Regions from separate parts of the Calothrix sp. UHCC 0171 genome, predicted to be linked through region 2. Evidence: predicted binding sites of a transcription regulator. Region 2 holds the regulator's gene; the other holds the start of a gene.

Region 1 (12,973 bases), on a different contig from region 2:
GTAAGTAATTTTTACTTAAGACAAAACTGACTTGTTCGCTATAAAATCCACAAGTAAAGTCCTTGGGTACAACCATACGAGCAATAATTACTAACTGTTCTTCATATTCCTCGATTTTTGGACGCTCTGACATATTCACCACATCTTCCAATACCAGACTATGCAGATTAAAGATATTACCTAAAGTTTCTAAAGTGTCTATACTTCCTAATCCTTGAACATCAACCCAAGATACAGAGTGGGTATCTAAATATTTTTCACATTCCTCCAGAGAAATATTGTTTTTGTCAATAAATTCGCCATCGTTGTAATCTATTAATCTGATTGTGCAAGGTACAGAATCCGTGCGAATATTGATTGTCCCTGGTAATTCTCCAGGATGATGATAAAATTCTCGATAATCATCTGTGTCTTCGATCGCCTGGGAAGTTACTTGAGAAATACGACGATATTTTTTTCCCATGAAATTTACCTAATTTTATTGGTTATTTACGCAAATTTTTTCTCAATTTGCAATTTCGAGATGGGTGCGATCGCTATTTAATGACAATATCTAACTTGGCATTTGATAGACTTAGTTAAAAGACAGCCACATTATACTACCAGTTAGTAATAATTTGGGATTTATTATTTGATATTCCTAGCTCTAAATAATCACAATCTTAATCAAGAATATTAGTCAACAATCTTAATAAAAAAGCAGCTTGCCAGACTTAGACAAACTGCTTAATAAAAATTTACAAATAATTAATTTATCCGTAGAGACGGAATGAATCTGGTTGGGGTAGTTGAGGCAATTACTTGCATCTACTACATCATGCCCATACCACCCATACCCATGCCGCCCATACCCATACCGCCCATACCGCCCATGCCGCCCATACCGCCCATGCCACCCATGTCAGGCGCAGCAGCAGGTTTCTTCTCAGGCTTCTCAGCAATGACAGCTTCAGTAGTCAGTACCATCCCAGCGATGGAACCAGCGTTTTGGAGAGCAGAACGTACTACCTTGGCGGGATCGATAATACCAGCAGCAATCAAATCTTCATATTCCCCTGTAGCAGCGTTATAACCGACATTAAAAGCGGCTTCGCGAACATGGGCAACTACAACAGTGCCTTCAACACCAGCATTGTCCGCCATTTGGCGTAGGGGTGCTTCGAGACTGCGGGCAACGATATCAGCGCCGATTTTTTCATCTTCGCTGAAATTTTTCTTGATTTCTTCGACTTTTGTCGATAGGTGAATTAAGGTTGTACCGCCACCAGCGACAATCCCTTCTTCGACTGCGGCTTTAGTCGCATTAAGTGCGTCTTCAATGCGTAATTTCCGGTCTTTGAGTTCGGTTTCAGTTGCCGCACCAACCTTAATTACAGCAACACCACCAGCTAATTTGGCGATGCGTTCTTGTAATTTTTCCTTATCGTAGTCGGAATCTGTTTCGTCAAGTTGTTTGCGAATTTGGGCGATACGTTTTTGGATATCTTCCTTATTTTCGCCAGCAGCAACAATAGTAGTGCTTTCTTTATCAATTTCGATTGTGCGGGCAGTCCCCAACATTTCCAAAGTTGCGGTATCCAAGTTCAAACCAATTTCTTCAGAAATTAGCTGTCCTTGGGTGAGTACCGCAATATCTTCTAACATCGCTTTACGACGTTCGCCAAAACCAGGGGCTTTAATCGCAGCTACATTCAAAACACCACGGGCTTTGTTAACAACCAAAGTTGCCAACGCTTCCCCATCCACATCTTCAGCAATAATTAGCAAAGGTTGACCTAAACGGGCAACTTTTTCCAAAACCGGAACTAGGTCTTGAATATTGCTAATCTTTTTATCTGTAATCAGGATGCGAGCATTTTCAAACTCAACCGTCATCCGTTCGTTGTTGGTGATGAAGTAGGGAGAAATGTAACCGCGATCGATTTGCATCCCTTCTACAACTTCGAGTTCGGTAGAAAGAGATTTGGATTCCTCAACAGTGATTACGCCATCTTTCGTCACCTTCTCCATGGCTTCGGCAAGCATTGCGCCGACTTCTTCATCATTACCAGCAGAGACAGTAGCTACTTGGGCAATTGCACTACCTTCGATGGGTTTAGCGATTTTGGCAATTTCTAAAACCAAAGCCTCAATCGTTTTATCCATCCCGCGTTTAACTGCGATCGGATTGCTACCAGCCGCAACGTTCCGCAAGCCTTCTTTAATCATTGCCTGCGCTAAAACCGTCGCAGTTGTGGTACCATCACCAGCAACATCCTTGGTTTTAGAAGCTACTTCTTGAATCAACCGCGCCCCAGTATTTTCTAGGGGGTCTTCCAATTCAATTTCCTTAGCTACGGTAATCCCGTCATTGACAATTTGAGGAGAACCAAATTTCTTTTCTAAAAGTACATTGCGACCTTTCGGACCCAAGGTAATTTTCACAGCATCTGCCAGGGCATTAATTCCCCGTTCGAGGGCACGCCGAGATTCGTCATCAAATGCTACAATCTTCGCCATATTATCCGTTTTTAATCCTTACACTAGACAATTTAGCACTCAAAGGCAGGGAGTGCTAATTCGTAAATACCGTCAAATAAATTTGGATGGTAGATTTACGTTATTAAAGTAATGCGATCGCACTTGTGAGATTGACCCGGAAGAAAGCTTTCAGTCTTTGAAGGAGTTAGATTAGCAGGTTATTGTCAAACCCCACACATCCCCAATCTCAAATTTAAAATCCACTTGGATACAGATAAAGTAGAAAAAAATGATTAATATACATTTGAAGCTCGCGGAAAACCACAATAATTATTGAGTCGGGAGATGGATATAAACGGATTTCTTCAGTCTCTCGGAATTGCTAAACCTAGCGGTTTCGGCTGGTTGGCAGTAGTGTTTACTTTTTTATTGGCTTGGCTAGTTACATGGCGTTTAATGCCCACAGTCCGGAAATTTGCTCTGCGTGTTGGTTGGGCTGACCAACCTAATGCCCGACGATTGAACCGCGAACCTTTACCAAATGCAGGTGGATTGGCTATTTACACTGGCGTAATGGCGGCAATGGTATTGGCGAGCTTGTTAAGACCGATTGAAGTCCAAAATGTCTTAATCCAAGTCCTGACTATTTTGCTAGGGGGTTCAATACTAGTGCTGATTGGTTTCATCGACGACCAATTTGGCTTGCCGTCCTCAGTCCGGATGTTGGTGCAAGTCCTAACAGCGCTCTTATTAGTTGCCAACAAAATTAGTATCGCAGTAACTCTTGGCACACCATTTGACTCAACCCTCTCAACCTTGGTGACAGTGCTTTGGGTAGTAGGAATTACCAATGCCATTAACTTAATGGATGGCATGGATGGCTTAGTGGGAGGAGTTGGGTTTATTACCTCAATGAGTTTGCTGGCTGTATCTGCCCAATCTTATAACCGTGCAGCTGCAACATTGGTATTAGCAGCCTTAGGAGGTGCAGCACTCGGCTTCTTACGTCACAATTTTTACCCCTCACGCATCATTATGGGCGATGCGGGTGCATACTTCTTTGGTTATGTTTTAGCAGCTACTTCAATTTTAGGTAAACTTCAAACATCTACAATCTTCGGATTAGTACCGACAGTTTTATTTTTGTTGCTACCAGTGCTTGACACAACTCAAGTGGTTGTCAGGAGGTTAATGGCGGGTAAAAATCCGATGAATACCCCAGGAAAAGACCACCTCCACCATCGTTTACTGGCGTGGGGTTTATCGCAACGCCATGCAGCTTTAACTTTATGGGCGATCGCATTAGTATCTAACTTAGTGGCAATGTACTTCCAAAGATTAACTCCAGTACAGATATTAGCCACAGCGATAGCGATCGTATTACTATTAGCCTTTACAGTTTGGCAGCGCATACGCGCCTCAAAAATGATGATACCTGAGAAGGAGCGGGTAGTTGTTGTCAAGGAAGGAGAATAAAGTTTAATTGAGTAGTGAAATGCGATCGCGCCTCAGAGAGGAATGGTTAACCAGCAAGACATATGCTCTCTCGCGATCGTATAATTAGGAACTTAGGCAGAAAAATTCCGTATAACCATACTTAAAAGGGTGTTTATATGGAAAGTTTCGTATAATACCGGGATTAAGGGAATTAAACAGAAAGATTCGGTATAAATGACCTCTGAGGCGTGATTATATGGAAGCGTTAAGTATCATCAATATTACACGTGTGAGCAGTTCATCTCTTCCAAAGCACCAAGCGAAAGCACTTCAGGTATAAGCTGGAGTACTTTGATGTATGCTTTTCTGCTGCTACAAACTGATGTATTATTTTCAGTGCCATAATCTGAGAAAAGAATGCAGCCCATACTGACCATAGAATATTTGTGCTCTGAAGCAGCTAGGTTTGCTGAAATAGAGTCCATATACGACGAACCTACGCTTTACGGTGTCACAGATGGAAAAGCTGTCGGAACTTATCTCGAACGTAAATTCACGGCTTATTTAGCCCAAGCCTATAATTATAAACCAGGAAATTCAGCCTTAGGTATTGATCTTCCTGCCCTTGAAGTTGATATTAAAGTAACAAGCATAAAGCAGCCGCAATCTTCTTGCCCCTTTGAGTCAGCAACCCAAAAAGTATTTGGGTTGGGGTATCATCTTCTTATTTTTGTTTACGATAAGTATGATGATCCTGTAAATAGAACTGGAAGATTAGATATGCGACACACTATTTTTGTAGATAAGAGTAGAACAGGTGATTTTCAGACAACTAGAGGCATCATAGATATTCTAAGTCGAGAAGGAAATAAGGATGATATTATCGCCTTTATTATGGAGAGGAATTTGCCGGTTGACGAAATAGGTGCTAATCAGTTAGCTGACAGAATTTTAGAATCGCCCCCGAATCAAGGCTATTTAACAATTTCAAATGCTCTTCAGTGGAGATTACAATATAGTCGAGTTATTCAGCAGGCTGGCAACACATCAGGAATCATCAGAGTTAGATAGGTAATAATGCGAAAATCAGCAGAAAAATGGCAATTTGGTGATTTTCAAACTCCTGACAATCTTGCAAGAGAGGTTATTCAAACTCTTAGGAGAAATCATAAGATATCACCAGAATTTGTTATAGAGCCAACCTGTGGGAAAGGAGCTTTTATTCGGGCTGCGCTGAATGAGTTTAAAAATTCAAAAATTATAGGCTTAGATATTAACAAGGAATATGTTAGAGAAGCGAGGCTCTCTATCTCTGGATATGTAAATTCTGGAAATGCAACTATATATGAGTCTAATTTTTTTGATACAAACTGGGACGATCTGATTTCCAAATTTTCGGGTTATATTTTAGTTATTGGTAACCCCCCTTGGGTTACAAGTAGTGACTTAAGTGTTCTTAATAGTCAAAATCTTCCCTCTAAATCAAACTTTCAGAATCGTCGAGGTATTGAGGCTATTACTGGCTCAGGAAATTTCGATATTTCCGAATGGATGCTGCTGAAATATGTTGAGTGGTTGTCAAAAAGAGAAGGAACTATAGCTATTCTCTGTAAATATTCCGTTGCTCGAAAGGTAATACGCCAGATAGGAAAGAAATCAGATAATAAATTTTCTGCTCAGATTTATATAATTGATGCAAAGTCTTATTTTAGAGCTTCAGTTGAGGCGTGTCTCTTTGTTTTATCCACTGATTCTTATGATAACCTTGATTGTAAAATTTATGAGGATTTAAAGTCTAGGCAGGCATCATACCTAATTGGTGAAAGAAATGGATTACTCCTAAAAGATACGGTTAAATTTGAGAAGTGGAAACATTTGGCAGGACAGGAATTAAGATATATTTGGCATTCTGGAATTAAGCATGACTGCTCTAAGGTGATGGAGTTAGAGGAAGCTCATGATACTTTTTTTATAAATGGAATGGGTGAAAAATATCCTTTAGAGAACAGCTACTTATATCCTCTCCTCAAAAGTTCAGATGTTGGTAATGGCAGAATCAATGATTATCGAAAACTTGTTTTGATTACACAAAAATTTATTGGTGATGATACAAGCATCATTCAACATGAAGCACCTAAAACCTGGGAATATCTACTTAAACACGATGAGCATCTAAAAAACAGAAAAAGTTCTATTTATAAGAATAAGCCACCATATTCTATATTTGGCATTGGCTCGTATTCCTTCAAAAGCTGGAAAATAGCAATTTCTGGGCTTTATAAGCAATTAAGATTTTGCCTTATCGAACCTTTGGGCGGAAAGCCAGTAATGCTTGACGATACTGTAAATTTTTTGTCGTTTGATACTGAGGAAGAAGCTAGATTTATTTTTGGTCTTGTTACCTCAAATCCTTCCCTAGAGTTTTTTGACTCTATGATTTTTTGGGATGACAAAAGACCAATAACTATAGATATTTTAAGGCGGTTATCCCTTAAGGCTGTTGCAGAAGAACTAGAAGTTTTGGATAATTATTTGCAATGGGCTGCTGAAGCTGTTCCAGTAGTTGCTAGTGGTCTGTAATTGTGATTAGCGGAGGAACCTGCCCATCATAAACAACAGATACACACCTAATACACTGGTGCAGACAGATTAGAGTTTATCGGTGAGTGTTCGAGGTTATCTGCCGCCGCACAACTTCACCGTTATCTAAGACAAATAAACCCCCTACGCCATCACCATACCACCATCAACATTAAACACTTGCCCAGTAATATAAGCTGCGGCTGGGTCTGCTGCTAAAAAGCGTACCATTCCCGCAATCTCTTCAGGTTGACCAAAACGGGCTAAGGGAATAAATTTTAAAATTTCTTCGGTGTTTCCTAGTTCACTAGTCATGTCGGTAGCGATGAAACCAGGAGCAACCGCATTTACTGTAATGCCACGGGAAGCGAGTTCCTTGGCGACAGTTTTGGTAAAACCAATTACCCCAGCTTTGGCAGCGCTGTAATTTGCTTGTCCGGGGTTGCCCATTTGTCCGGCAACGGAGGTTATGCTAATAATGCGACCGGAGCGCTGTTTGAGCATAATTTTACTGACAGCACGAGTGCAAAAAAATACACCTGTGAGGTTTAGGTCTATTACTGCTTGCCAGTCTTCAGGCTTCATCCTGAGTAAGAGAGTATCGCGAGTTATACCAGCATTATTAACTAAGATATCAACACGACTAAATTTTTCCATCACTGCGTTAATGAGTGCATCAACTTGCTCACTTTTGGAAACATCAGCTTGGAGAGCGATCGCATTACCTCCAGCTTGGGTAATGGTATCAACAACTGCATCGGCAGCAGCACTAGAAGCGGCATAATTAACAACGATAGTCGCACCCTGCTTGGATAATTCGAGTGCGATCGCGCGTCCAATCCCTCTCGATGCACCTGTAACAATCGCAACTTGACTCCGTAATGTTTGCAAGTTTTCTGGCAGCAATTCCATTGAAGATTCCTCAAGATATTTAATTAACGCGCAAATTTATCTTACAGGTTTAGGGGTAATGGTTAATGGAATTTTGTGGCTGATTTTTGCTGTTCAAGGAGAGTATTACAAATAAAAATTTCTCTTTTCCCGTTTCCCCTTTTCCCAAACTAAGATTAGAGACGAACCATAGAATAAGTCGGTGCTATATGGCTACGAAAAAGCAATTCAATAGTTTTGAAGAAATGCTTGCTCATTCTGATGTGCCCGTACTGGTTGACTTTTATGCTGATTGGTGCGGTCCTTGCAAACTCATGAGCCAAATCTTAGAACAGGTAAATGCCCAACTCCAAGGTAGAATGCAGGTTGCGAAAATCGATACTGAAAAATATCCGCAATTAGCAAGTCAATATCAGATTTACGCTTTACCAACGCTAGTTTTATTTAAACAAGGTCAACCTGTGGACAAAATTGAGGGTGTAATGCAAGCACCTGATTTAGTCCGACATTTGGAATCGAAGCTTTAAATTAACTAGAAATGTCACAAAACCGGGCTCTTCGCTGAAGTATCCCGGTTGTTATGTTGCTCATATATCTCATTAAGTTGGGAAGATTGAAGTTGGGAAGATTGCATTGCCATTCAAAGTTCAATTCAAACTTCAATTTCCAGATGAAAATCTGAAATCCTAAGAACGCCGCACGTTTAAACAGCACCATTCCTTACGTTTCCATAGGGTTGCCACTATCCAACCATTTTTTTCTAAAGCGTCTGCCACGGATTTGGACTGTTCGACTAAAACTCCGCTAAAAATTCCCCAGGTTGAAGGTTTAGCGATCGCGCTCATTTGGGGTACTAAACTAATAATTACATCTGCCAAAATATTACAAACAATGCCATCTACTGGCTGTTCGAGGATTTTTGCCAAGGTTTCCACGCTGCCTTCTCTCGCGATTATTTGCCCGTCAGCGATGCCATTTAAAAGGCAATTTTCCATAGTCGCTTTGACTGCTAAAGGGTCTGTATCAACTCCGTAAGCTTTCTTAGCACCCAGTAAAATTGCGCCTACAGAAAGTATACCGGAACCGCAACCAATATCCGCAATTACCACATTGTCTTCTTTCGTATTCCCACTTTGAAAAAAGGCATTATAGTCACTGAAACGCATTTCTAAGGCTTCTAAACAAAGTTGGGTAGTGGCATGATTGCCTGTCCCAAAAGCTACACCAGGGTCAAGTTTAATGACGAGACGATCTGAATTTTCTGGTGGAGGTAGCCATGCCGGATTGATTAAAAAGCGATCGCCTATTTCCTGGGGATGCCAATACTGTTTCCAACTACTTGCCCAGTCTTCTTCGTCAATCAAATTCCACTGTAATTCTGGTTCAGCCATGCCAAAGCAAAGGGCATCCTGTCGCAGCCACAATGATAGTGCCGCTAAATCGAGTAAATCCACTTTTATTTGCGGCAAATAAGCTTTAACCAGGCTGGAATCGCCTTTTTTCTCACTTGCAGTCCCGCGACAGCCAAAATTCTCTAATCGCCAGAAAATAGAGTCTTCTAGTTCAGTTTCGCAAAAAATCTGTAATTCCCACCAGGTGTTAGACACAACAAACAGTTATGAGTTAGGAGTTTAGAGTTGGACAAATTTAAAGTTATACCAATTTGAAAAAAGAATGCGACAGATGAATTTTGTAGAGACGCAATGTATCGCGTCTCATATTCTGGATGTGTTGCAAACATTTTTTGAATCAGTATTAGGAATTAAGAGTGAGAATAAAGTTAAAGTTAGGAATTAAACAGTTAGAAATTCTAGATTTTAATTCTTAACTAATCACTCTTAACTCATATCTCTTAACTCCCAACCATCGATAGACAGGAATCTATAGACTTAACAGAAAATTCACAGGTTTACTGTATACGCATCTCGAATACCAGGGACTTTGGTAATTTCAGCTAAAATGCCATCAGGTAAGGGATCATCAAGACTGAGAGCCATTACCGCATCACCGCGCACGATTTTACGACCAACTTGCATACTAGCAATATTGACATTAAAGCTACCCAACAGGGAACCTAATTTACCAATAATTCCTGGCATGTCGCGGTGTAGAGTAAATAGCATGTGTTGGCTGGGGGGAACATTGATCGGAAAACCATCAATGTTAGTTAGGTGGATTTCACTATCACCCAAAAGCACCCCTGTCACCGCATGGGTTCCTAAATTACCTGTCGCTTCTAAATGTAACGAGCCTGCATAATCGCGAATTGATGCATCACGGGTTTCAATGACGCGAATACCCCGTTCTTTTGCCTCAATATTGGCATTGACATAATTAACCCGTTCGCGCAAAGCTTGATGCAACAAACCTTTAAGGGAAGCAATTACAAGTGGTTGACTCTTATTGGTTGCCAGTTCACCCTGTAGGCGAATATTGAGTAATTCTACTCGTCCACCAGCGAGTTGTCCGACCAATTTACCCAAGGTTTCCGCCAGTTGCATATAGGGTTTGAGTTCTTCGAGAACATCAGGCCCGAGTCCGGGGATGTTGACAGCAGAACGTGCGGGAAGTCCGAGGAGAACATCGCGGATTTGTTCGGCGACATCAATGGCAACATTGACTTGGGCTTCCGTGGTGGATGCACCTAAGTGGGGTGTGAGAATGATATCCTTGCCGATGTCCCGTAGTGTAGACTCACCCAGGGGTTCAGATTCAAATACATCTAATGCGGCACCTGCGATTTGTCCAGCCTTGATTGCATCTGCCAGAGCGGCTTCATCGATGATACCCCCACGGGCGCAGTTAACAATGCGGGTGGTGGGCTTCATTTTCGCCAACATTTCAGCGTTAATCAGGTGGGCGGTTTCCGGTGTTTTGGGAATGTGGAGCGTGATGTAATCAGCTTGTTGTACCAATAAATCCATATCCACCAACTGACAGCCGATTTGTTCAGCACGTTCGTTGGAAATAAAAGGATCATAAGCAAGCAATTTCATTCCCATTGCTTTGCCAACAGCAGCAACATGGGAACCAATTTTGCCTAAACCGACGATGCCCAAGGTTTTCTTATAAACTTCTGCACCCACAAAAGTTTTGCGATCCCATTCTCCACGTTTTACGGATGCGTTAGCATCAGGAATGTGACGAGATAAGGATAGCATCATGGCGATCGCATGTTCAGCTGCCGCGATCGTGTTACCTTCTGGCGAGTTGACTACTACAATCCCGTGACGGGTTGCCGCAGGAACATCAACGTTATCAACACCGACACCCGCACGACCTATAATTTTTAAGTTCGTACCAGCTTCGATGATTTCTTTGGTGACACGAGTACCCGAACGAATCATCAGGGCATCATATTCACCAATGATGCTAATGAGTTCTTCTGGTTTTAAACTTGTTTTTACATCAACTGTAGCGACTTGGGATAAGATATCAATCCCAGCCTGGTCAATTGGATCGGAGACGAGAACCTTAGACATGATTGCTTGATTTTTTAAGCTTGAGGTTTAAAGCTTGAGGTATTTTTGGGCAAGACTCTTCAGTTTAGACTTAAATGCTTCCGATTCAGCAGGAACGACAACAACTTTTGATAACTTTTATTATTCGTTATTATTCGTTTGCCACTTGTTTAAGTCTACTTGTGCGGCTTTGGGTACTCCACTATCAAGAAGCTAGTGACTGCAATCAGCGAAGCTTAACGCCGAAGGCGCATCGCCCCATTCGGTAAATATAAACTATTGCTTGCCCCCACATACCAATACTTTTATTATTTTTTTCATAATTCTCTGTACTTTTAGGTTCTCCCACAATAAAAATGCCAACTTTTAGTATGAAATTTCTAAGTTACGGGGTTAGGAAATCAAATTTCTAATTTGTAGTTGTGTTTACTGACAGTAAGTGATGAAGATTAAGTAAATTTGCTGAGTTAGCTAGTGAAAATATCTGTTTTTAGGAGATGATTATAGATATTATGAGTCATCTATTTACCTGCTAAATACTTAGAAGCAGAAAAATCAGACTCAATGCTACTCAGTTAAATTGATGGTGAAGGGAGTAATACAAATGCATAAAATTAGCAAAAATACAAAATCTACACAAAATATTATGGCTTTAGGACGCTTTTATTTACCTCTCATCACTACTGGATTAATATTTGGCTGTGGAGGAATCATCAATATTAATGGTGTAAATGCCGCAGAGAAACAACTAGTAAATATATCGACACAAAATACTGTATCTGTTAATATTAATTCCGCAAATATCCAGTCACAAAATCCTCAACTTAAAAATCTTAAATCCACATCCAAAGGCAAAGTTAGAATAGCTGTCCTCGATTTTGATTATAGTTCCGTTGCTGACTACAATTCCTGGTACTGGTATATTCGAGGTGATGGTAAAGGTGTCAGCGATATTTTAGTCAATAAGTTAGTAGATAGTGGCAAATATAGTGTCATTGAACGGAGTAAATTAGACGCAATTTTACAAGAGCAAAATCTTGGTGCTTCGGGAAGAGTTGATACTAGCACTGCCGCCCAAATTGGTAAACTTTTGGGAGTCGATGTTGTTGTCATTGGTTCTGTAACTGGTTTTAATATTGAACGTGATAATGGTGGAGTTTGCGCTTTTGGAGTTTGTGCAGGAGGTAAAAAAGCTTCAGCGAATGTTCAATTAAATATACGTATGGTAAATACAACCACAGGTGAAATTATTGCCACCGCAGAAGGAAAAGGTCAATCAGGACGCGGTGATGGCAACCTCAGTGTGCGTGGATTTAGTATTAATAGTAACTCCAACAAAGAGTCGAAATTACTGACACTGGCAACAGCAGATGCGATCGAGCAAGTAGCCAAAAAAATCAATTCTGATTCCAGTCAAATTGCAGCAGTCCCAAAATCATTACCAACAAAAGAAGCTTTAGTTGCTGATATTTCTGGTAGAACTGTAATCTTGAATCAAGGTAGTGCTAGTGGTTATCGTCAAGGTATGAAACTATCAATTGAACGAGTCACTAGAGAAGTCAAAGACCCGGCAACAGGTAAAGTTCTTCGCAAAATTACTCAACAAATTGGCTTAGTTGAATTAACAGAAGTTGATGCCTCATCCAGCGTTGGTAAAATTATTTCTGGCACTACATTCAAAGTTGGAGATATGGCAAAACCTACTGAATAAATTCCTACGGAAAATAAATCTCAAAATATCATAGAGACGTGAGATGTTGCGTCTCTAAATACCAAAAATATCCAAATCAAAATATTTTCCAAAATCCCGCTTCTGTTTAGTTATATAGGTTGATTTCTTTAATACCAAATTACTTAATATTTATTTCAAGAAAGAGTATTGGGATCAACACCTAATTCTCTTAATTTAGCTGCTAATAAATCAGCACGCTGTTTTTCTCGTTCGGCACGCTCATCACCCGTCAATAACAAATTCCCTTCGGCATCCCACCAACGCAACCAAGGTAAAGTAACATTTTGGTACAGACCTTGCCAAATACCCAATTCCACGCCAAGGGGATGTATCGAAAAATGCCCTCGTTGGTTTTCTGTAACTAATTCGTAACGATTTTCGACTAGATGATAAACTTCTACTCGACTTTGTT
Region 2 (12,973 bases):
AGCAGATATCATCAAAAAATGGTGATTTTCAACTTTAACAAATACTAATTTCATCTTTTGTCGGATAGTAAAAAAGTTATTGAGCAACTTCACATTACCTAAAGATGCCAATCATCATTGATAGCATCTCAGATGAAGCGATCGCAAATCTCATGATTGAGGCACAATAGAAATAAAGTGCGATCGCAATTTTGGAAATGAGCTACTGCCTAAATCCCCGTTGTCCGAAACCTGAAAACACCAACGATGGAAGATTTTGCTTAACCTGTGGTGCTAAGTTATTACTTAAGGACAGGTATCGTGCCATGAAACCCATCGGACAAGGTGGTTTTGGTAGAACTTTTTTAGCGGTAGATGAAGATAAACCTTCTAAACCCCACTGTGTAATTAAGCAATTTTACCCGCAAGCACAGGGAACTAGCACCTTGCAAAAAGCTGTAGAATTGTTTAACCAAGAAGCAATGCGTCTTGATGAGTTGGGAGAACATCCTCAAATCCCCGATTTGCTGGCTTATTTTACCCAGGAAGATAGACAATACTTAGTTCAGGAATTTATTGATGGGTACAATCTCGCCCAAGAATTAGCCCATAGTGGTACTTTTGGCGAAACGCAAATTCGTCATCTGCTCTATGATTTATTGCCCGTGTTGCAATTTTGCCATGCACGTAATGTAATTCATCGCGATATCAAACCAGAAAATATTATCCGTCGTCGCGCACTTCCAGGACGTTCTACGGCGATTAGCGAACATAATCCTGGTAATTTAGTATTGGTAGATTTTGGTGCGTCAAAAGTCGCTACAAACGCGGATGTGAATAAAACTGGTACAAGTATTGGGAGTCCTGAATATGTGGCACCTGAACAAATTCGCGGGAAAGCATTATTTGCTAGCGATATTTATAGCTTGGGTGTAACTTGCATTAACTTACTCACAGGCAAATCTCCTTTTGATTTGCACGATATCCATAACGATACTTGGATTTGGAGACAGTTTTTAACAACGCCTCTGAGCAATGAATTAGCAGCAATTATTGATAGTATGCTGCAAACAATTCCAGCACGTCGCTATCAGCTTGTAGATGAGATATTGCAAGATTTAGAACAATGGCAACCAACAAATAAACCTCTAACAACTCCTGTCAAATTACCAGTAGCACTCATAACTAATAATCAAGCAATTAAAACCCCAGCAAGTAATAATCAGCAAAAAAGTCAAAGTCAGATTGATACAGAATTAAACGAAATAAAAACGATGTTTCTTGGTGCTGGCAAGCCAGTAAATAATCCTAATCCTACATCTTCAACATCACAAACAACAAATAATGCAATTCCCAGCAAAAGTAAAATTGATGAAGAATTAGAAGAAATGCGTTCAAAATTCTTAGGAAATAATCAGTAGAAAAACATCATTCAAATTATTACACTTAATAAAAAAATATCCCTAACCTCTATATATGATAGAAGTCAGGGACATGAATTATCCAATTCAAAAGTGAAACAATCGATGAATTAGAGCTATTGATTTAAAGTTAAAAATCAAAAGTTAAAAACAATTAATCATTAACCATTAAATCAATAACCAATCAGCAAATCGCTTATTTCTTCGCTTCAGTAATAGGAACCCATTCAGTGTGGAATGTACCTTCTTTATCGATGCGTTTGTAAGTATGTGCCCCGAAGTAGTCGCGTTGTGCTTGAGTGAGATTTTGGGGCAAGCGATCGCGTCTGTAGCTATCGAAGTAATCTAAAGATGCGCTAAATGCAGGTACAGGAATACCTAACTGTGCCGCAGTTACAATCACTTCGCGCCAAGCAGCTTGTCTATCAAGAATGGTTTGTTTAAATTCTGGTGCTAACAATAAGTTTGCCAAAGTCGCATTTTCATCATATGCGTGCTTAATCTTATTTAAGAAACCAGCCCGAATAATACAACCACCTTTCCAAATTCGTGCTAGTTCGCCCAATTTTAAATTCCAATTATAGGTGCTGGAAGCAGTACCTAACAATGCCATGCCTTGTGCATAGGAACAAATCTTCGAGCAATATAGGGCATCACGGACTTTATTAATAAAAGCCTTAGTGTCGCCACTAAACTTACCAGAAGGACCTGTTAACTGCTTCGAGGCAGCAATACGTTCATCGCGGATAGAAGAGAGAATCCGGGAATTTACAGCCGCAATAATTGTCGGTACGGCAACACCCAATTCTAAAGCGGTTTGTACTGTCCAGCGTCCGGTTCCCTTTTGCCCAGCAGCGTCTACAATCAACTCAACTAGAGGCTTCTTAGTATCAGGGTCAATGTAGGGGAAGATATTGGCAGTAATCTCAACCAAAAATGAATTGAGTTCGTCAGTGGTGTTCCACTGGGTGAAAACATCGTGAAGTTGTGTATGGTTCAGTCCAGCTACATTTTTGAGCAAGTCATATGCCTCAGCAATTAGCTGCATATCGCCATACTCAATCCCGTTGTGAACCATTTTCACATAGTGACCGGAACCACCAGGACCAATGTAGGTGACACAAGGACCATCATCAACCTGAGCAGCTACCTTATTGAAAATTGGCGATAGGAACTGATAGGAACTTTCGGTACCACCAGGCATCAACGAAGGACCGTTTAAAGCGCCTTCTTCACCGCCACTGACTCCCATACCGATATAGCGTAAACCAGTTGGTTCTAGCTCCTTGGTACGTCTGTCTGTATCTTCAAACCAAGAGTTACCACCGTCGATAATAATATCGCCTTCATCCAACAATGGTTTGAGGTTTTCAATTACTGCGTCAACTGGCTTACCGGCTTGTACCATCACCAAGATACGGCGAGGACGTTCTAAGGAAGCAACAAAATCCTTAAGGTCAAATGCCGCGACAACATTACGACCTCCTGCACGGTTCGCCATGAAGGCATCAGTTTTTTCTCGCGATCTGTTGTAAACCGCGATTGGAAAGCCGTTACGTTCAACGTTGAGCGCGATATTCTCGCCCATAACAGCCAAACCAATCACACCAAAACTTTGCAATGTCATAATTCTATTGGCTAACTCTTGCAGATTCTTTCATTTTTTAGGGTAGTCCGAGAATTTCGCTTCTTCCCTAAAGAAGACATTAAGAGTTGTGGCAAAGAGTAAAAATCCATAATTTACACAGATAAAAAATTTAAATTTGTATCTGAGTCAACATAATAGCTTGCAAAAAGCGCGAAATTGGAATAGAGGTATTGCTGGGTGCTGTACGCCAAAGACCTTCCCAAAGGGTGTGCTGTTGTTTGCTACTCTACAATCAGCCGCTTAAAGTCTCTACCGCAGGCTGTGCTGAGTAGATTTAAAAGTCATCAAGTGATAAGTGAAGCCTATCTTTAAAATCTTACCTTGAATTGCAACTCAGTGCTTTGGTTCATTAATACAATAACTCAAAAGTTCCCACAACTTCTACTCAGCACTCTTATCTTATATTTGGAGGAGTAACAAAAATGCTTGCATATGTTCTGGCTTTAGCTGTTTTCATGGGCAGTACCGCAATTTACATGGTGGCTTTCTTTTTTCCCGAAGTTCACCGGAAAAATGATTTTATCTGGAGCGGTGTTGGTTTATTTTATGCATTAGTCATATGGATATTTGCTCACCGCATTAGTGGAGGTTTGTTGTTGGGTCATATTGCTAGCGTGGCATTGCTATATTGGTTTGGCTGGCAAACATTTACATTGCGTCGCCAAGTCACACCTAACGCTTTGCAAACTCCTGTACCCAGCACAGAGGAAGTCAAAGCAATATTCGAGCAGCAAGTTAGTAAGATATCGTTGCCGCAGCGCCTTAGTAGTTTGTTTTCTGGGGCAAAAAATAAGGCACAACAAGTCATTAATAAAAATAAGCCTCAAGATACAACTTCTGCGACTGCTTCCCCAACACAAATTATCGAAGCTTTGACTAAAGAGGAATTTACTGATGCAACGGGTGATGTGGCTGCCACCAATACGGAAACACAAGTAGTGGAAATTACCCCACCCGCAGCAGTCCCGCCCAATCCCCCATCTGCGGAGTTAGTGGAAAATGCCCAACCAGATTCAGAGTACAAACCAAACATTCCTGTGGAGGAATTAGCCCCCGATGCTGCATTAGCACCTACTGCTGAAGAACCTATAGAGGATACTCCCCAAAATCCTCCTGCTAGCTGAGGTATTGATAGGTTTAAACATTTAGAGACGTTACATGTAACGTCTCTGTTTGTTTTTCGGGCTAGCAGCAGCTATGCAATTCCACACAACCGTTACTCTGATTACGATCGCATTTCTGTTCATTAAATTTCTATTAATTAAATCATTGATGGGAAGTAGTGCGATCGCCTATGCAAATTCCCCAAAATACCAATTAAATTCCCGAACCGTCTAAAAATTCATCTATTGCCTTATCTTGAATACGGCAATAATTATGTATCTCGTGGATGTCACTACGTATGGCTTGCTCTAGCCTTTGACTATCACCAGCATTAACAAACGCTGGCATACTAGTATAAACACTTGATTGTTTTTGTAAATTTTGCAACTGGTTTATTTGTTCTTCTAGTTGTTCAATTCTGTCAACTAATGCCCGAATTGCTTGTGCTTCGGCATCAGGTAAACTAGCGTGTTCTAACGGGTTCACACGTACACCGGAGCGAAAAACGATACGTCCGGGTATGCCAACTACTGTGCAATCAGAAGGAACATCTCGTAATACAACCGAACCCGCACCAATACGGACATCATTACCTATTTCAATATTACCGAGAACTTTTGCCCCTGTGCCGACAACAACATTTTTGCCTAACGTTGGGTGACGTTTACCACTTTCTTTTCCAGTCCCACCAAGGGTGACACCCTGGTAAATGAGAGCATAATCACCAACGATCGCAGTTTCACCAATCACGACACCCATACCATGATCGATAAATACTCCATGTCCAATTGTCGCACCTGGGTGGATTTCAATCCCAGTGAGAAACCGGGCAATATGGGAAATGAAACGGGGAATAAAGGGGATACCAACCTTGTACAGTTGATGTGCAATTCTGTGAAAGAGCAGTGCTTGCAAACCGGGATAGCAAAATAACACTTCCAACCAGTTACGCGCTGCCGGGTCACGTTCAAATATAATGCGGAAGTCAACTAGGAGTGTAGATAACACGTTCACAACATCCTCGATTTGCCAAAATAGCTCCAATCTATCTTAGCGTTTTTCCTGTCATCATCCCCTAATCCGATTGGAAATTAGTAATTGGCTTTTACGTCAACATCTAGGGGGAGAGTGAAGGAGAGGCGGAGAAAACAAGAGTTATTTTTGTTACTACATCTCCTAACTACTACTGGAGATTCAGGGTGTAATTTTGTTTGACGTTGGCATTAAATGTTCCCACCCAAACTTTATATTTTCCAGCCTGCAAACTTTTTAGGTTGATGCTTGCGTCTTTATTCATACCAGTATCATCACCGCAGTATATCGTATTGTCTGGAGCCTGAATTAAGAGGGTGGTGTCAGTACCACCACTATTTACCAGTACCTTCAGTTGAGAAAAATCTTGTTCTAAAATGATAATGTGGTCAGGAGTAGGGTCAGCGAAACCCAAACAAGCTTTGTTGTTAATGTCTCGATTTGTGATGGCTGACAGTGAGTAAGCACCCCCTGTGTAACCAGAAATTGATGTTGCGTTTGGATTAAATCCAGGCGATAAACTAATCGTGCCAAAGTGAGCAGCATCTGCAAGTACAGGTGCTGTGAAAAATATTGTAATTATACTCAAAAGCCATCCACTTTTTAAGCAACCATTCCCTATTTGAGCTTTTAATTGAGCTTTTATTGTTGTCAGGATTGGCAGCTTTTGGGAGCGACGTTTACTCATAACAGCCATCCCTTATTGCATAAAGTATTTTTATATACACTATTTTATAGTGATATACCCCTGAAGAATTTAGGGGGTGTGTCAGATGTGAATGTGTCACACTATGTTCGGTTAAATACTGATTTATTGAGACTGACACGGAGACTTAGAGACGCGGGGACACGGAGAAATATTGAGTCAAAAATTATCAAGTTGGAAAAACGCACCACCTTTGAGCGATCGCTCGCTGTTATCGTAGTTACTGATGGTAAGCGATCGCAAATTGTCAAATAATGGTTTGGCGACAACTTTTAGCAGTTTGAGGATGGGTAGCTGTTTTTGGAGAATATCTTGGCTATTTGCCCAATCAATATGGATGTACCCCTGATTGGTTTTGGGAAATACAGCAATACTTTTTTGAAAATTACGGTTGTCTGTGAAATTATGATCTTTACTGGCGAGAACTTCATGCATTGTCTCTAAAGATGAAGTGAAAATTTCGTAATTACCAAGAGTAGTATGCACCCCGTAAGCTTGGGCGGCAATGCTGAAAGATGGTTTGGCTTTAGCGTCAGTTTTGGTGGTAGTAGCAGCTAATTGTGTCCAAGCGGTGATGGGTTGCTTGTCCAAAGTGAACGAACTCACGCTTAAGCCGTTTTTTGCAGCAATTTCATCCAAGCGGGAAATTCCATCGGGTGATGAAGGTGTTTTTTCCACCACAAAAACCCAATCAGGATTTCCTTGTTGCGGGTTTGACATTAATGCAACTGCATATTCGCCTGTCACCCACTTAAATATATCTGCCGATAAGTTTACACCCCAACGATTTTGTGCTTCTGCTAAAGGTAGTACAAAATTAGTAATGCTAACTTCGCTTTTTCCTGATAAAGCACCAGCTAGTTGCTGCCAATAGCGGGCGAGATTGCTGCTACTGATATTGCTCAAATCACTGCTGGAAAAAGTCACTCCAAAAGTGGGTGGAATATATTGCAATGCGCCTACTGGTTTTGAGAGTTTTGGCGAAGATGTGGGAATTGCCTCAGGAGTAAAGGCAACGGTTTCGGCGAGTAAACCTTTTGCGGCTAGAGATAGGGAAACAAGCTGGGTGTCGAAAGTTTGTACGGGTAGCTTTAAGCCTTGCCATTCAGCAACCGCAGGCAGATTTAAATAAGTCACGCCTAACGCACCCTGAGAAATTTGCTGGGCGGCTTCTTGATACTGGGGGGAACTAGTTAAATTTAAATCGGGTGCTTGGACATTATTAATAGCTTCCCGTAACACCTTCGGATCATTAGCAAACAACACAAATTTATCACCAACAACCGCACCACTTAGCATTCCTTTTTCGGGCTGGGAATAATCAGCGATAATTTTTATACCAGCATATTCTTCAACATTTAAATCTGCACCTGCCAATACACGCTTAGAAAATAATAATTGCAGAAATTCGCGACTTTTCTCAGGTGCTTTAGTTGCCAGTGCCATCAAGTAACCAGGTTGTTTCCCATTCTCAGCATCACGATCAAAATCTAAACTCGTGATAGCAAGTGTTATTTCACTACCAAGCCAAGGCTGTATATCTTGGCGATAATCTATACCAGAATTACTCAAAAAACTTGCTTTCAAATTCGATAAATCAACTTGCTTCTCCAGTCCCTGCAAGCGTTCTGTATTTAGTATTGACACCATTGCTGGAGCTTGTTTTGATACAAAAATAGCTGCATTGGGTTGCTCTCCACCACCAATACTTTTGTTAGAGCCAAAAGCAGCAGCAACCGAAGTTTCACTGAAGATAAAGCAATTTACCAGCAGCACAACCAAGCTTGCTGCCAGAAAACGAAAGAATAGACTTCTCCTCATATTTTTATTCCACACTCACTGATATTTAAGGTTAAAGGTAAAGGGGGAAGGGGGAAAGGGGAAAAAAGAAAGACTGATGACAAATGCTCTATTTTCACTCACCACTAAGCAATTTGATAAATTTTTTGTCAAGATGGGAGAATAGGATAAGTAAAGATAAAGATATTGTTAACTAAAAGTTCATGACTGGCAGACCTCCGCATCTAACTATTACCCAAATCAGCGTCGAAGAATTGCAAGAACGTTTAGTCTCCGGCGATTCTCATCTGCAATTAGTCGATGTCCGCGAACCTCAAGAGATAGATATCGCCAGCATCGCTGGCTTTACTAATTTGCCTTTGAGCGAGTTTGCTGCTTGGGGCGATGAAATTCATTCTCGTTTAGATTCCGAAAAAGAAACCCTTGTTCTCTGTCATCATGGTGTGCGATCGCAACAAATGTGTCAGTGGCTAGTTAACCAAGGCTTTACAAATGTTAAAAATATCTCTGGTGGGATAGATGCCTATTCAATTATTGTTGACTCCTCAATTCCCCAGTATTAACCATTAGCCAAGACTAGAAAACTTTGGCAAGAGGGGGATACACGGAAACATCAGCATAGTCTTGTCCCCTATGCATCCCTCGGAAAATAAACCCCGCATTTCTACGCAGGCTACAACAACAAGTTGACAAGTATTTTAGTAATCAAAACTACAGCCTTTTGGTGATATATGTGAAAATATATTTATATAAGTAAAGTTTATGAGTATTCGCCGGATGACAATTTGATTCAGTTAATTGCCAACAATGACTGCATCGGCTGACTCCAAAAATACCTCAGATTGGTTAACTTTGCGTAATCATACGATTATTTTCCCCAAAGATGTAACTTTATTTTGCTTTTTCTATTCTGAACAACTTAATTTGCTATCTTTCTTAACTAAATATTAATTTAATTTTCTTTTTCTCAGTTTCTGATTACATCTCTTCTTCAATGTCTTTATCAAACTTTTATTTAAGAATTGCCTTTAGTAAACACAACCTATGCAAGTCCAGCTAACTAATCGACAACAGCATATACTTTGGGCAACGGTGCGACATTACATTGCCACAGCAGAGCCAGTTGGTTCCAAAACCTTGCTTGAGGAATATAACCTTGGTGTCAGTTCTGCCACAATCCGTAATGTGATGGGGATGTTAGAAAAGGTGGGATTGTTGTATCAACCGCATACTTCCGCAGGGCGAATTCCTTCCGATTCGGGCTATCGTATCTATGTAGACCAGTTAATAACGCCGAGTGAAGTGCTATCTTTGCAAGTTGAACAAGCGCTACAAAAGCGTTTGAAGTTGGAAGATTGGAGTTTAGAAGCGCTGTTGCATGGTGCGGCGCAAATTTTGTCCACTTTAAGCGGTTGTGTAACTTTAATTACGATGCCGCAAAATAGTGCGGCGATGCTGCGTCATTTACAAATGGTGCAAATCGAGGCTGGGAAGGTAATGTTGATTGTGGTGACGGATGGATATGAGACACATTCAATGTTACTGGACGTTCCTACACGTGATAATGGGAATCAACCAGATGTAGAAGTAATTGACAGGGAATTACAGATTGTCTCCAACTTTTTGAATAGTCATTTGCGGGGCAAAAGTTTGTTGGAATTAGCGAATCTAGATTGGACGGAATTAGATCGTGAATTTCAATATTATGGGGAATTTTTGAAGACTTCGCTAGCGGAAATTAACCGTCGCAATTTTACACCAGCCAACGCGCAAATTATGGTGCGGGGGGTTTCTGAGGTGTTGCGGCAACCGGAGTTTTCGCAATTACAGCAGGTACAAACTATCATTCAGTTATTAGAAGAAGAACAGGAACAACTTTGGCGATTGATTTTTGAGGAACCAGAAGCCGAGGAAGCAGGTAAGCAGAAGGTGACAGTTCGGATTGGTGCGGAAAACCCATTAGAACCGATACGTAGCTGCTCGCTAATTTCTTCGACTTACCGACGCGGTTCGGTAGCTGTGGGTAGTGTAGGGGTTTTGGGACCTACTAGACTAGACTATGAAAATGCGATCGCAGTTGTTGCGGCAGCCGCAGAATATCTTTCGGAAGCTTTTAGCTAATTAGTGATTTCGCTAATATTTGCTAGGACATAGCTAAATTTAGTGCATTAGACTTATGCTTGAGAATGTGCTAAAGCACAACTACGAACATTTTCTATTGCATCATTTTAGCTGTGTCGCGCCACTAGTGCGTGAAGGCAAAAGTCAGAAGCGCAAAATAGACGGTGTCGGTTTCCGTCACTTCTAACTTTGTAAGAAGGCAAAAGAAAGAAAGAGCATTTTATCAGCTTTTCAAGCATGTTAGATGGTAGCTTTATTTCTGGCGTTGTGTACTAGTTAATCTTTTTTCATACATCAAACTAGATTTCTATAGAAACGTTTAATTATTATTTTTTATTCAATTAGGAATCATCTAAAAATCAGTAGTGCAAGCGTCTCGCTTACTATTTCCCAAAGTTGGGCAAGACCTTTGGTGTAAGCGCTCGTCGAACGTCTCAGTCAAACGCTGACTACTTGTTCTATTTATTTTTACACGAATACTTAACATCAGTATTAAGTAGGTCGGTGTTAAAAATTGTCGTTATGGCAAGGCAGGAGGCAGTCCTAATGAAAAAATTTCATCGCCAAGCATGAAAGGGGGACGAGGGGACGCGGGGAATAATAGGGGACGCGGGGACGCGGGGAATAATAAATGACTAATAACTAATGACTCTTTCAAGTCAGAGGGCATAAGGCAGGAGGGAAGAGCTTTTCAAGTCAGTTTACTTTTCGTTACATACTACTCTGCGAGAAGCCGCTCCGCGTCTACGGTTTATTTGCACCGTTCTACTTAAAAAAATAAATTGTAAAAATTGCTTACTTAATTATTAAAAAAATTGAGTATATAAACTTAGATATTTTCGTCATCTATCTTTTTACATAAATATCAATAGAACTAAGTATTACATTTGGTTGATGTTTATTCTAGCTAAAAATTTGAACAATGATAGACGGTAGTAAAAATAATCTCTAACAAAACATTACAACTAGACTTTTCTATTGCATTTAATTTCAACTTCGATTGATTTCGATGCATTTTTATCTACGCACTGGAAAAGTCTAATTAATCCCGACTCATCAACAAAAGGTAAACAAGAACTTTATGAGCGATCGCACCAACGAGAAAAATATCAACGAGCAAAGTAAGAATCAAAGCTTGGAACAATTCCGTCAGCAACCTGGCGAATTTATTACTACTAATGAAGGTGTTAAAGTTACCAGCACCAATGATTCACTGAAAGCTGGCTCCAGGGGACCAACTTTACTCGAAGATTTCCACTTCACAGAAAAGAATGCTCATTTTAACCGTGAACGTATTCCCGAACGTGTAGTTCACGCACGTGGAGTTGGCGCACATGGTTATTTTCAAGTGTACGAATCGCTATCTGAATTAACGAAAGCGAAGTTTTTACAAGACCCTAGCGTTAAAACTCCCGTATTTGCCAGAATTTCGACAGTAGCTGGTTTTCGTGGTTCTCCAGACCCTGTACGGGATGTCAGAGGCTTTGCAGTCAAGTTTTACACGGAAGATGGTAATTATGATTTGGTAGGGAATAACATTCCTGTTTTCTTTATCCAAGATGCCATCAAGTTTCCCGATTTGGTTCATGCATTAAAGCCAGAACCCCACAACGAAATGCCTCAAGCATCGACAGCCCACGATAATTTCTGGGATTTCATCTCGTTAATGCCGGAATCAATGCACATGATTATGTGGATTTTGTCCGACAGAACTATTCCCCGCAGCTACAGAATGATGCAGGGTTTTGGTGTGCATACTTTCCGGTTTGTGAATGAGCAAGGGAAAGCCAGGTTTGTCAAATTTCACTGGAAACCTTTACTGGGTGTACATTCGGTAGTTTGGGATGAAATGCAGCAATTGGGAGGAAAAGACCCAGATTTCCATCGTCGAGATTTGTCGGCAGCGATTGAAATGGGGGATTATCCAGAGTATGAACTGGGAGTACAGATTATTGAGGAAGAGGACGAGTCTAAATTTGATTTTGATATTCTCGACGCTACAAAGTTAATTCCCGAAGAGTTAGTCCCAGTGAAACCAATTGGGAAAATGGTGCTGAATCGCAACCCCGATAATTTCTTTGCCGAAACCGAGCAAGTTGCTTTCCAACCAACAAATGTAGTTCCAGGTATCGACTTTTCCGATGATCCATTATTACAAGGTCGAATATTCTCTTACCCAGACACTCAAAGACATCGTTTAGGCACTGCAAACTTTGAAAATCTACCGATAAATAAACCCGTTTGTCCGGTTCACAACGACCAACGCGACGGTTTTTCCCAGTACAATATTCCCACTTCCAAAGTGAATTATTTCCCCAATTCCCTGGGTGGTGGTTGTCCAATGGCAGCACCAGAAAATATGGGTGGTTTTGCTCACTACATGGAAAAGATGCAGGGACAGAAAGTTAGGGAACGGAGCCAAAGCTTTAGCGATCATTTTTCCCAAGCGACTTTATTTTGGAATAGTTTATCAGCAGTTGAGAAGGAGCATTTAGTTAAAGCTGCTCAATTTGAGTTGGGTAAGGTAATGCATAAGGAAGTCAAAGAGCGTGTGGTTGGTTTGTTTAACCATGTTGAACATGAATTTGCCAAACGTGTTGCTATGGGATTAGGACTTCCTACACCAACAAAAGAAGTAATTCCCAACCACGGTAAGAGTTCCCCAGCTTTAAGTATGGAAAATCAGCCCAAAAACTCAATTCAAACCCGGCAAATTGCTGTTTTAGCAAATGATGCTTTTAATTCCCAAGAATTGATGCGGGTGAAACAGGTGTTAGAAGCTGAAGGGGCGAAAGCTAAAATCGTCTCGAAATTTGGCGGTACGATTAAAAGTGTTGATGGTAAGGAAATTGAAGTAGATGGCACTCTGCTTACCACTGCTTCAGTTCTCTTTGATGCCGTCTATATTCCCGGTGGAGAAAAGAGCGTTGCTAGCTTAAAATCTGATGATGATGCGATTCATTTTGTGAATGAAGCATTTAAGCATTGTAAAGCGATCGCAGCAACTGGTGAAGGTGTCGATTTGTTGATGGTTTCCAACATTAAAGGTGTAAATATTGCAGATTCGCAACAAAAATTTGCATCTGATCAAGGTGTGGTTACGAGTCGCAATCCTGGGGATGTAGAGAAAACAGCAAAAGAATTTGTAAGTGCGATCGCTCA

Evidence for each region. The regulator HrcA, encoded in region 2, represses chaperone genes, less so after heat shock. The targets are predictions, from matches to a motif close to TTAGCACTCNNGANTCNNGAGTGCTAA.
Region 1: groL (chaperonin GroEL) is a predicted target of HrcA. The motif match lies at 2,532-2,558, and genes of this name have one in related genera.

The regions. Positions count from the first base shown of each region.
Region 1 covers NZ_JAYGHN010000005.1:193,375-206,347, reverse strand. The annotation lists gene corA (magnesium/cobalt transporter CorA) at 1-463, opposite strand, end outside; gene groL (chaperonin GroEL) at 811-2,499, opposite strand; gene VB733_RS06460 (MraY family glycosyltransferase) at 2,806-3,936, shown strand; gene VB733_RS06455 (restriction endonuclease) at 4,315-4,968, shown strand; gene VB733_RS06450 (class I SAM-dependent methyltransferase) at 4,975-6,477, shown strand; gene fabG (3-oxoacyl-[acyl-carrier-protein] reductase) at 6,622-7,389, opposite strand; gene trxA (thioredoxin) at 7,578-7,895, shown strand; gene prmA (50S ribosomal protein L11 methyltransferase) at 8,055-8,975, opposite strand; gene serA (phosphoglycerate dehydrogenase) at 9,270-10,850, opposite strand; gene VB733_RS06425 (CsgG/HfaB family protein) at 11,434-12,540, shown strand; gene VB733_RS06420 (Uma2 family endonuclease) at 12,696-12,973, opposite strand, start outside.
Region 2 covers NZ_JAYGHN010000003.1:160,453-173,425, forward strand. The annotation lists gene VB733_RS04120 (serine/threonine-protein kinase) at 198-1,400, shown strand; gene gndA (NADP-dependent phosphogluconate dehydrogenase) at 1,597-3,027, opposite strand; gene VB733_RS04130 (Ycf66 family protein) at 3,471-4,172, shown strand; gene VB733_RS04135 (hypothetical protein) at 4,246-4,386, shown strand; gene cysE (serine O-acetyltransferase) at 4,366-5,160, opposite strand; gene VB733_RS04145 (hypothetical protein) at 5,336-5,872, opposite strand; gene VB733_RS04150 (DUF3352 domain-containing protein) at 6,050-7,711, opposite strand; gene VB733_RS04155 (rhodanese-like domain-containing protein) at 7,894-8,253, shown strand; gene hrcA (heat-inducible transcriptional repressor HrcA) at 8,735-9,811, shown strand; gene VB733_RS04165 (catalase) at 10,893-12,973, shown strand, end outside.